2 linked regions of the Piscinibacter gummiphilus genome follow. The protein of the gene in region 2 interacts with the protein of the main gene of each other region in a pairwise test. Links are inferred from orthologs where the notes say so. Each region holds a gene or a part of one and is shown on either strand. Other genes may lie near its edges.

Region 1 (5,159 bases), 580 kb from region 2 along the record:
GCCCCAAGACCGGTTAGATTCGCGTTCTCTGCACGAAGTCCACACGCGAACGCCGATGTCCACCTTGTCTCAGCGCCTTGCCGCGCTGAAACCCTATTTCCGAGGCACCCTGTGGGCCGTGGCCCTGGGCGGCCTCGGCGCCGCGATCTCCGCGGCCTGCGAGAGCGCCCTCGCCTGGCTGATGGTGCCGCTGGTCGACGGCGGCCTCAAGAAGCCGCCGATCCCCTGGCTGCCCGACCTGATGCCGCCCCCGTACTGGGCCATTCCCATCCTGCTGATCGTCATCTTCCTGGTGCGGGGCATCGCCGGGTTCATCGTCGACTACTCGCTCGCCTGGACCGCCAACCGCGGTGCCCTGGCCCTGCGGCGTCGCCTGTTCGAGCGCGTGCTCCAGTCCGACGGTGCGCTGTTCGGCGAGCGCACGGGCAGCAGCCTCACGAACACCGTGGTCTACGAGGCGATCAACGGGATCGCCCAGTTGGTGAGCGCCCTCCAGACCCTCCTGAAGGATTCGTTCACAGTCGTCGCGCTGCTCATCACGCTGCTGCTGCTGAACTGGCAGCTCACCGCCGTCATCCTCGCACTGGCACCGGTGCTCGCCATCACCATGCGCTACTTCAGCCGGCGCATGCGGCGCATCACGCTGTCCTCGCAGACCGCGGTGGACCGGCTGGGCTACGTGGTCGAGGAAAACGTGCTTGCGTGGCGCGTGGTGCGGCTGCACGGCGTCCAGCGGCCGCAGGCCGAGCGGTTCGAGACCGAAAGCCGTTCGCTCTTCCGCCTGATGCTCAAGTCGACCGCGGCGTCGGCCACGGTGACGCCGCTGATCCAGCTGTTCACCGCCATGGCGCTCGCCATCATCATCGCGGTGGCGCTGTGGCAGAACAGCCAGACCGGCGGCAGCATGGGCACCTTCGTCGCCTTCATCACCACGGCCATCGGCATCGCCACGCCCATCCGCCGGCTCACCGACGTGTCGAGCGCCGTCACGCGCGGCCTGGCCGCACTGGAACGCGGGCAGGATCTGATCCACACAAGCCAGGCCGAGTCGGGTGGCACCCATGCGGTGGACCGCACCGCCGGCCACCTGACCTTCCGCGGCGTCGGCGTCCGCTACGGCGCAGCGGATGCACCGGCCGCCCTCACCGACATCGACCTCGACGTGCCCCAAGGCAGCACCGTGGCCCTCGTGGGGCCGTCCGGCGCGGGCAAGACCACGCTCATCAACCTGCTGCCCCGTTTCATCGAACCGTCCACCGGCACGATCTCGCTCGACGGCGTGCCGCTCAAGGACTGGAGCCTCGCCTCGCTGCGCTCGCAGATCGCGCTCGTGAGCCAGGACGTGGTGCTGCTCAACGGCACGGTCCGGGACAACGTCTGCCTGAGCAGCGAGACCCCCGATCCGGCGCGCGTGCGCGCCGCGCTGCAGGCGAGCAACCTCCTCGAGCTGGTCGACGGCCTGCCGGAGGGGCTGGACACCCTGGTGGGCCACAACGGCACGAAGCTGTCGGGCGGCCAGCGCCAGCGCCTCGCGATCGCCCGCGCGATCTACAAGGACGCGCCCATCATCATCCTCGACGAGGCCACGTCGGCCCTCGATTCGGAGTCGGAACGCCTGATCCAGCAGGCGATGGACAACCTGATGCGCGACCGCACCAGCATCGTCATCGCGCACCGGCTGTCCACCATCGCCAACGCCGACAAGGTGGTGGTGCTGGAGGCGGGCCGGGTCGTCGAACAAGGCACGCAGGCCGAGTTGCTCCAGAAGAACGGGCTCTTCGCCAAGCTGCACGGCATCCAGTTCGGCACCCGCTGAAAGCGGAAACAAAAAGGCCCGCACCTCACGGCGCGGGCCTTTGGTCCGATCACACGATCAGATCAGCGCTTGACCGGCGGCAGGTCCGTGCACTCGCCCTCGGCCGCTTCCGCGGCGAGGCCCACGCTCTCGCCGAGCGTCGGGTGCGGGTGGATCGTCTTGCCGATGTCCACCGCGTCGGCGCCCATCTCGATGGCCAGCGCCACTTCCGAGATCAGGTCCCCGGCATGCGTGCCGACGATGCCGCCGCCGATGATGCGGTGCGTTTCCTCGTCGAAGATCAGCTTCGTGAAGCCCTCGTCGCGCGTGTTCGCGATGGCGCGGCCCGACGCGTTCCAGGGCAGCACGCCCTTCTTGATCTTCAGGCCCTTGGCCTTCGCCTCGTCCTCCGTCACGCCCACCCACGCCACCTCGGGGTCGGTGTAGGCGACGCTCGGGATCACGCGGGCGTCGAACTCGGCCTTGTGGCCGGCCGCGACTTCCGCCGCCACGTGGCCTTCGTGCACCGCCTTGTGGGCGAGCATGGGCTGGCCCACGATGTCGCCGATGGCGAAGATGTGCGGCACGTTGGTGCGCATCTGCTTGTCGACCGTGATGAAGCCGCGGTCGCCCACGGCCACGCCGGCCTTCTCGGCACCGATGCGCTTGCCGTTGGGCACGCGGCCCACGGCCTGCAGCACGAGGTCGTACAGCTGAGGCTCCTTCGGAGCGCCCTCGCCTTCGAACGTGACCTTGATGCCGTCCTTCGTGGCCTCGGCCCCGACGGTCTTCGTCTTCAGCATGATGTTGTCGAAGCGCGGCGCGTTCATCTTCTGCCACACCTTGACCATGTCGCGGTCGGCACCCAGCATCAGCTGGTCCATCATCTCGACCACGTCGAGGCGCGCGCCGAGGCTGCTGTACACCGTGCCCATCTCGAGGCCGATGATGCCGCCGCCGATCACCAGCATGCGCTTGGGCAGCTGGCGCAGCTGCAGCGCGCCGGTGGACGTCACCACGCGCGGGTCGTCCTTCGGCAGGAACGGCAGCTTCACGGCCTCGGAGCCCGCCGCGATGATGGCGTTCTTGAACTTGACGACCTTCTTGCCGTCGGCCGTGGTCACCGCGAGGTGGTACGGGTCGGCGAACTCGCCGTCGCCCTGGATCACCGTGACCTTGCGCATCTTCGCCATCGCGTTCAGGCCGTTGGTGAGCTTGCCCACCACCTTCTCCTTGTGCGTGCGCAGCTTGTCGAGGTCCACCTTCGGGGCCTCGAACGCCACGCCCAGCGCGTCGAAGTGCTTGGCCTCGTCCATCACGGCGGCCACGTGCAGCAGCGCCTTGGACGGGATGCAGCCCACGTTCAGGCACACGCCGCCGAGCGTCTTGTAGCGCTCGACGAGCACCACCTTCTGCCCGAGGTCGGCGGCGCGGAACGCGGCGGAGTAGCCGCCGGGGCCGGCGCCCAGCACCAGCACGTCGCACTCGACATCGGCGGTGCCGCCGAACGACGAGGCCGCGACGGGCGCTGCCGCGGGGGCCGGTGCAGGGGCGGCTGCGGCCGGCGCGGGAGCCGGCGCAGGCGCAGGCGCCGGGGCGGCCGCACCGCTGGCTTCGAGCGTCAGGATCAGCGACCCTTCGCTGACCTTGTCGCCGAGCTTGACCTTCAGCTCCTTGACCACGCCCGCGTGTGTCGCGGGGATCTCCATCGAGGCCTTGTCGCTCTCGACAGTGATCAGCGATTGCTCGGCCTTGATGGTGTCACCGGGCTTGACCAGCAGCTCGATGACGGCCACGTCCTTGGAGTCGCCGATGTCCGGCACCTTGATGTCGATGAGCGACATGGTTCTCTTTCCGTGAAGGTGGGGCTTAGAGCAGCACGCGGCGGAAGTCGCCGAGGATCTGCGCGAGGTACGCGTTGAAGCGGGCCGCCGAAGCGCCGTCGATCACGCGGTGGTCCCAGCTCAGGCTGAGCGGCAGCATCAGGCGCGGCTGGAAGGCCTTGCCGTCCCACACCGGCTCGGTCGTCGAGCGGCACACGCCGAGGATTGCCACTTCCGGGGCGTTGATGATCGGCGTGAAGTAGCGGCCACCGATGCCGCCGAGCGACGAGATCGAGATGCAGCCGCCGCTCATGTCGGCCGGGGTCAGCTTGCCGTCGCGGGCCTTCGCGGCCAGGGCGTTCATCTCCTGGGAGATCTGGATCACGCCCTTCTTGTCGGCGTCCTTGAGCACCGGCACCACGAGGCCGTTCGGCGTGTCCGCCGCGAAGCCGATGTGGTAGTACTGCTTCAGCACGATCTGCTCGCCGTCGAGCGAGGCGTTGAAGTCGGGGAACTTCTTCAGCGCGGCGACCATGGCCTTGATCAGGAACGCGAGCATCGTGACCTTCACGCCCGACTTCTCGTTCTCCTTGTTCAGCTGGACGCGGAAGGCTTCGAGTTCGGTGATGTCCGCATCGTCGTGGTTCGTCACGTGCGGGATCACGACCCAGTTGCGGTGCAGGTTCGCGCCCGAGATCTTCTTGATGCGCGACAGGTCCTTGCGCTCGACCGGGCCGAACTTCGTGAAGTCGACCTGCGGCCAGGGCAGCAGCCCCGGGAACGCGCCACCGCCGGCGGCGGCCGCGGCGGCGGGCGCCTTCCCCTGGGCCTGCGTGCGCACGCTGCCGTCCATCACGCCCTTGACGAAGTTCTGCACGTCGGCGTGGGTGATGCGGCCCTTCAGGCCCGAGCCACGCACTTCCGCCAGCGGAACGCCCAGTTCACGGGCGAGCTTGCGGATGCTGGGCGACGCGTGCGGCAGGCGGCCGGTGGCCGGCGGCGGTTCGGCGGCGGGCAGCGCGGCCGTGGGCACGACACGTTCGACCACCGGGGTCGACGGGGTTTCCGGTGCGGCGGCCGGCACCGAGGCGGCGGCAGGCGCCGGCGCCGCGGCAGCCGCAGCGGGGGCACCACCGGCCACTTCCAGCGTGGCCAGCACCGAGCCCTGGCTGACCTTGTCGCCGAGCTTGATCTTGAGTTCCTTGACCACCCCGGCGTGCGACGACGGGATCTCCATCGAGGCCTTGTCGCTCTCGACGGTGATCACGCTCTGCTCGGCCTTCAGCGTGTCGCCCACCTTGATGAACACCTCGATCACCGAGACGTCCTTGCTGTCACCGATGTCCGGCACCACCAGCTCGATGGTGCGGCTGCCACCGGCGGCGGCGGGGGCCGGTGCGGGTGCGGCGGCTTGAGCGGGTGCGGGCGCCGGAGCGGCTGCGGCGGGTGCCGGAGCCGGGGCGGCGGCACCACCTGCCGCTTCCAGCACCAGCACGATCGAGCCCTCGGCGACCTTGTCGCCGATCTTCACGCGCAGTTCC
Region 2 (5,238 bases):
GTTCGACGTGGTCACGATGCTCACGCGGTGCTCGAACAGCGATTCGAGCAGGCGGTGCAGGATCATCGCGTCGGTCACGTCGGCGACGTGGAACTCGTCGAAGCAGATGAGGCGGTAGCGGCGCGAGATGCGCCGCCCCAGTTCGTGCAGCGGGTTCACCACGCCCTGGAGCTCGCCCAGTTCGCGGTGCACCTCGCGCATGAACTCGTGGAAGTGCAGGCGGGTCTTGCGGGTGAGCGGGACGGACGTGAAGAAGCAGTCCATCAGGAAGCTCTTGCCCCGCCCCACCCCGCCGTGCATGTAGACGCCACGCGGAATGGGCGGGTGGCGCAACATCTTGGTCAGCGCATTGCTGCGCCGGGCCTTGTAGTCGAGCCACTCGTTCTCGCAGCGCTCCAGGGCGTCCACCGCGCGCAGTTGCGCGGGGTCCGCCTTGAAGCCCTTTTCAGCGAGCGTCTGCGCGTAGAGGTCGCGAACTCCCACCTCGAACGCGCCGGTCAGAAGTTGAGCGTGCGCTTGTCCACCGCCAGGGCGGCTTCCTTCGTCGCCTCGCTCAGCGACGGGTGCGCGTGGCAGATGCGCGCGATGTCCTCGGCCGAGGCCTTGAACTCCATCGCGACTACCGCCTCGGCGATCAGCTCGGACACGTACGGCCCCACCATGTGCACGCCCAGGATCTCGTCGGTCTTCGCGTCGGCGATGACCTTCACGAGGCCCGTGGTGTCACCCAGCGCACGTGCACGGCCGTTGGCCATGAACGGGAAGCTGCCGGCCTTGTACGCGCGGCCTTCGGCCTTGAGCTGCTGCTCGGTCTGGCCCACCCACGCGATTTCCGGCGACGTGTAGATGACCCACGGCACGGTGTTGAAGTTGACGTGCCCGTGCTGGCCGGCGATGCGCTCGGCCACGGCCACACCTTCCTCTTCCGCCTTGTGCGCGAGCATCGGGCCGCGCACGACGTCACCGATGGCCCAGACGTTCGGCAGGTTGGTCTTGCAGTCGTCGTCCACGGCGATGGCGCCGCGTTCGTCGAGCTTCAGGCCCACGCTTTCAGCGTTCAGGCCGATGGTGTTCGGCACACGGCCGATGGACACGATCAGCTTGTCGACCGCCAGGGTCTGCGCCTCGCCCTTCGCGTTCGCGTAGGCGACGGTCACGCCCTTCTTGTCGCTCTTGACCTCGGAGATCTTGACACCGACCTCGATGTTCAGGCCCTGCTTCTTCAGCGCCTTCTGGGCTTCCTTGGCGATGGTCTCGTCGACCGCGCCCAGGAACACCGGCAGTGCTTCGAGCACGGTGACTTCCGCGCCGAGGCGGCGCCACACCGAGCCCATTTCCAGGCCGATCACGCCGGCGCCGATCACGCCGAGCTTCTTCGGCACGGCGGGGATGCGCAGCGCACCGTCGTTCGAGAGGATGTTCTCCTCGTCGAATGCGGCGCCGGGCAGCGCACGGGGGTTGGAGCCCGTGGCGACCACGACGTGCTTCGCGGTGATGGTTTCCTCGGCGGCGCCGGCGACCTTCAGCTCGTAGCCGCCGTCAGCGGCCTTCACGAAGGAGCCGCGACCGTGGAAGAACGTGACCTTGTTCTTCTTGAACAGGTACAGGATGCCGTCGTTGTTCTGCTTCACGACGGTGTCCTTGCGGCCCAGCATCTTCGCGACGTCGATGCTCAGGTCCTTCAGGCCGATGCCGTGGTCGGCGAAATGATGGCCGGCCTGCTCGAAGTGCTCGCTGGACTGCAGCAGCGCCTTCGAGGGAATGCAGCCCACGTTCGTGCAGGTGCCGCCCGGGGCCGGGCCGCCCTTCTCGTTCTTCCATTCGTCGATGCAGGCGGTGTTGAAACCGAGCTGCGCCGCGCGGATGGCCGCGATGTAACCACCGGGGCCGCCGCCGATGACGACCACGTCGAATTGCTTGCTCATGGTGTCGTCCTCAGATGTCGAACAGCAGGCGGGCCGGGTCTTCCAGCGCTTCCTTCATGGCCACGAGCGACAGCACGGCTTCGCGGCCGTCGATGATGCGGTGGTCGTAGCTCATCGCCAGGTAGTTCATCGGACGGACGACCACTTGGCCGTTCTCGACGACGGCGCGGTCCTTCGTGGCGTGCACGCCGAGGATGGCCGACTGGGGCGGGTTGATGATCGGGGTCGACAGCATGGAGCCGAAGGTGCCGCCGTTCGAGATCGAGAACGTGCCGCCGGTCAGTTCCTCGAGGGACAGCTTGCCGTCACGGGCCTTGGCGCCGAACTCGGCGATCTTCTTCTCGATGTCGGCGAACGTCATCTGGTCGACGTTGCGCAGCACCGGCACCACGAGGCCGCGCGGCGAGCCCACGGCGATGCCGATGTCGAAGTAGCCGTGGTAGACGATGTCGTTGCCGTCGACCGAGGCGTTGACGATCGGGTACTTCTTGAGGGCGTGCACCGCGGCCTTCACGAAGAAGCTCATGAAGCCGAGCTTGACGCCGTGTTCCTTCTCGAACTTCTCCTGGAACTTCTTGCGCATCTCCATCACCGGGGCCATGTTCACTTCGTTGAACGTGGTCAGGATGGCGTTGGTGGATTGCGACTGCACCAGGCGCTCGGCGATGCGGGCGCGCAGGCGGCTCATCGGCACGCGCTGTTCCGGGCGATCACCCAGGTTCTGCTGGACGGGCGCGGCCACGGCGGGCAGCGGCTTCGACACGGCGGCGGGCACCGGGGCCGACACGGCCTTGGCGGCCGGGGCAGCGGCCTTCGCGCCACCTTCGATGGCGCCGAGCACGTCGCCCTTCGTCACGCGGCCATCCTTGCCGGTGCCGGCGACGCTGCTTGCGGCCAGGTTGTTCTCGGCGAGCAGCTTGGCGGCGGCGGGCATGGCCACGTCGCCCTTGTTGCCACCGGCGGCGGCAGGCGCGGCGGCGGGTGCCGAGGCCGGCACCGGCTTGATCTCGAGCGGGCTCACCTGGGCCGACGCGTCGGTGTCGATCTTGGCGATGACTTCATCGCTCGTGCAGCTTTCGCCGTCGTTCTTGACGAGCTGGGCCATCACGCCGGCAGCGGGGGCCGGCACTTCGAGCACGACCTTGTCGGTTTCGATTTCGACGAGGATTTCATCGAGGGCGACAGCTTCGCCCGGCTTCTTCTTCCACTGCAGCAGGGTGGCTTCGGCCACGGATTCGGACAGCTGCGGGACCTTGACTTCAACGATTGCCATGTTGTTCTTCCAGAATTTGGGGGGAGACGAAGTGGTGCGGCGCGGGGGACGGCCGGGGGCATCCGCCCCTCGCGCCCATCCCGCGCCTCGTCACATCACTTCGAGAGCACGAAGCCCTTGAGCTTGCCGAACGCCTGGTCGAGCAGCGCCTTCTGCTGCTCCTGGTGCAGGTGGGCATAACCCACGGCCGGCGAAGCGGACGCCGGACGGCCGGCGTAACCGAGCTTCTGGCCTTCGACCATGTTCTCGTGGATGTAGTGCTGCACGAAGAACCAGGCACCCTGGTTCTGCGGCTCGTCCTGCGCCCAGATCACTTCGGTCGCGTTCGGGAAACGCTTCATCTCGGCGGCGAACGCCTTGTGCGGGAACGGGTACAGCTGTTCCACGCGGACGATCACCGTGTCCCACGCCTTCTTCTCGTCGCGGCGCTTGATCAGGTCGTAGGCGACCTTGCCCGAGCAGGCGATCACGCGCTTGACCTTGTCGGCCTCGATCTCCGAACGGTCCGGACCGATGACGGTGCGGAACTCGCCCTTCGTGAACTCGGACAGCGGCGAACCCGCGTCCTTGGCACGCAGCAGCGACTTCGGCGACATGACCACCAGCGGCTTGCGGAACATGCGCACCATCTGGCGACGGAGCACGTGGAAGATCTGGCTGGCCGTGGTGGGCTGCACGATCTGCATGTTGTTGTCCGCGGCGAGCTGCATGAAGCGCTCGAGGCGGGCCGACGAGTGCTCCGGACCCTGGCCTTCGTAGCCGTGCGGCAGCAGCATCGTCAGGCCGTTCGCGCGGCCCCACTTCACTTCGCCGGAGGCGATGAACTGGTCGATCACGACCTGCGCGCCGTTGGTGAAGTCGCCGAACTGGGCTTCCCAGATCACGAGCGTGTTCGGGTCGGCGCTGGCGTAGCCGTATTCGAAGCCGAGCACGGCCTCTTCGGACAGCAGCGAGTCGATCACGACGAACGGAGCCTGGCCGTCGGCCACGTGCTGCAGCGAGGTCCAGGTGCCTTCGTCCCACTTCTCGCGGTTCTGGTCGTGCAGCACCGCGTGGCGGTGCGTGAACGTGCCGCGGCCGCAGTCTTCACCCGACAGGCGCACCGGGTAGCCGCTGGCCACGAGCGAGGCGTAGGCGAGCGACTCGGCCATGCCCCAGTCGACGTTGATCTCGCCCCGGCCCATCGCGGCGCGGTCGGCCAGCACCTTCTCGACCAGCGCGTGCGGCTTGAAGCCGTTCGGCACGGTCGTCAGGCGTTCGGCCAGGCGCTTGATCTCGGCGGACGGCAGGGCCGTGTCGGCCGAGTCGGTCCACTTCTTGTTCAGGAACGGCGACCAGTCGACGGCGTACTTGCTCTTGTAGTTCGTGAGTACCGGGTCGACCGTGTGCTTGCCGGCGTCCATCGCGGCGCGGTACGTCTTGACGAGGTCGTCCGGACCTTCGTTCTTCAGCGTGCCGTTGGCGACCAGCTTGTCGCCGTACAGCTTGCGCGTGCCCGGGTGCTTGCCGATCGACTTGTACATCAGCGGCTGCGTGAGCGCCGGGGTGTCCTGTTCGTTGTGGCCGAGCTTGCGGAAGCAGACGATGTCGACGACGACGTCCTTGTTGAACTCCTGGCGGTAGTCGAGCGCGAGGCGCGTGGCGAGCACCACGGCTTCGGGATCGTCGCCGTTCACGTGCAGCACCGGGGCCTCGATCATCTTGACGACGTCGGTGCAGTACAGCGTGGAACGCGTGTCGCGCGGGTCGCTGGTGGTGAAGCCGATCTGGTTGTTGATGACGATGTGCAGCGTGCCGCCCGTGTAGTAGCCACGGGTCTGGGCCAGCGCCAGCGTTTCCATCACGACACCCTGGCCGGCGAACGCGGCGTCGCCGTGCACGAGCACCGGCAGCACCGTGTCGCCTTCCTGGTCGCCGCGGCGGTCCAGGCGGGCCTTCACCGAACCCTCGACCACCGGGTTCACGATTTCCAGGTGGGACGGGTTGAACGACAGGCTCAGGTGAACCGGGCCGCCGCGGGTGGACACGTCGCTCGAGAAG

What was found.
Region 1: the proteins of odhB (region 2) and lpdA interact in binary tests that used the Escherichia coli proteins (3 or more experiments, as listed by UniProt). The link is inferred for Piscinibacter gummiphilus from one-to-one orthologs.

What each region holds. Positions count from the first base shown.
Region 1 is NZ_CP015118.1:2,304,091-2,309,249, reverse strand. Bases 1,260-4,110 are described here. They hold lpdA (dihydrolipoyl dehydrogenase), read right to left. Parts: upstream 3,640-4,110; coding sequence 1,879-3,639; downstream 1,260-1,878. Other genes in these bases: aceF (dihydrolipoyllysine-residue acetyltransferase), read right to left, coding at 3,665-4,110; msbA (lipid A export permease/ATP-binding protein MsbA), read left to right, coding at 1,260-1,816. In the rest of the region: more of msbA, read left to right, coding at 56-1,259; more of aceF, read right to left, coding at 4,111-5,159. UniProt on the Escherichia coli protein: Lipoamide dehydrogenase is a component of the glycine cleavage system as well as of the alpha-ketoacid dehydrogenase complexes.
Region 2 is NZ_CP015118.1:2,883,995-2,889,232, reverse strand. The notes cover bases 1,068-3,997. They hold odhB (2-oxoglutarate dehydrogenase complex dihydrolipoyllysine-residue succinyltransferase), read right to left. Parts: upstream 3,199-3,997; coding sequence 1,936-3,198; downstream 1,068-1,935. Other genes in these bases: A4W93_RS12880 (2-oxoglutarate dehydrogenase E1 component), read right to left, coding at 3,294-3,997; lpdA (dihydrolipoyl dehydrogenase), read right to left, coding at 1,068-1,925. Also shown: cell division protein ZapE, read right to left, coding at 1-483; more of lpdA, read right to left, coding at 498-1,067; more of A4W93_RS12880, read right to left, coding at 3,998-5,238. UniProt on the Escherichia coli protein: E2 component of the 2-oxoglutarate dehydrogenase (OGDH) complex which catalyzes the second step in the conversion of 2-oxoglutarate to succinyl-CoA and CO(2).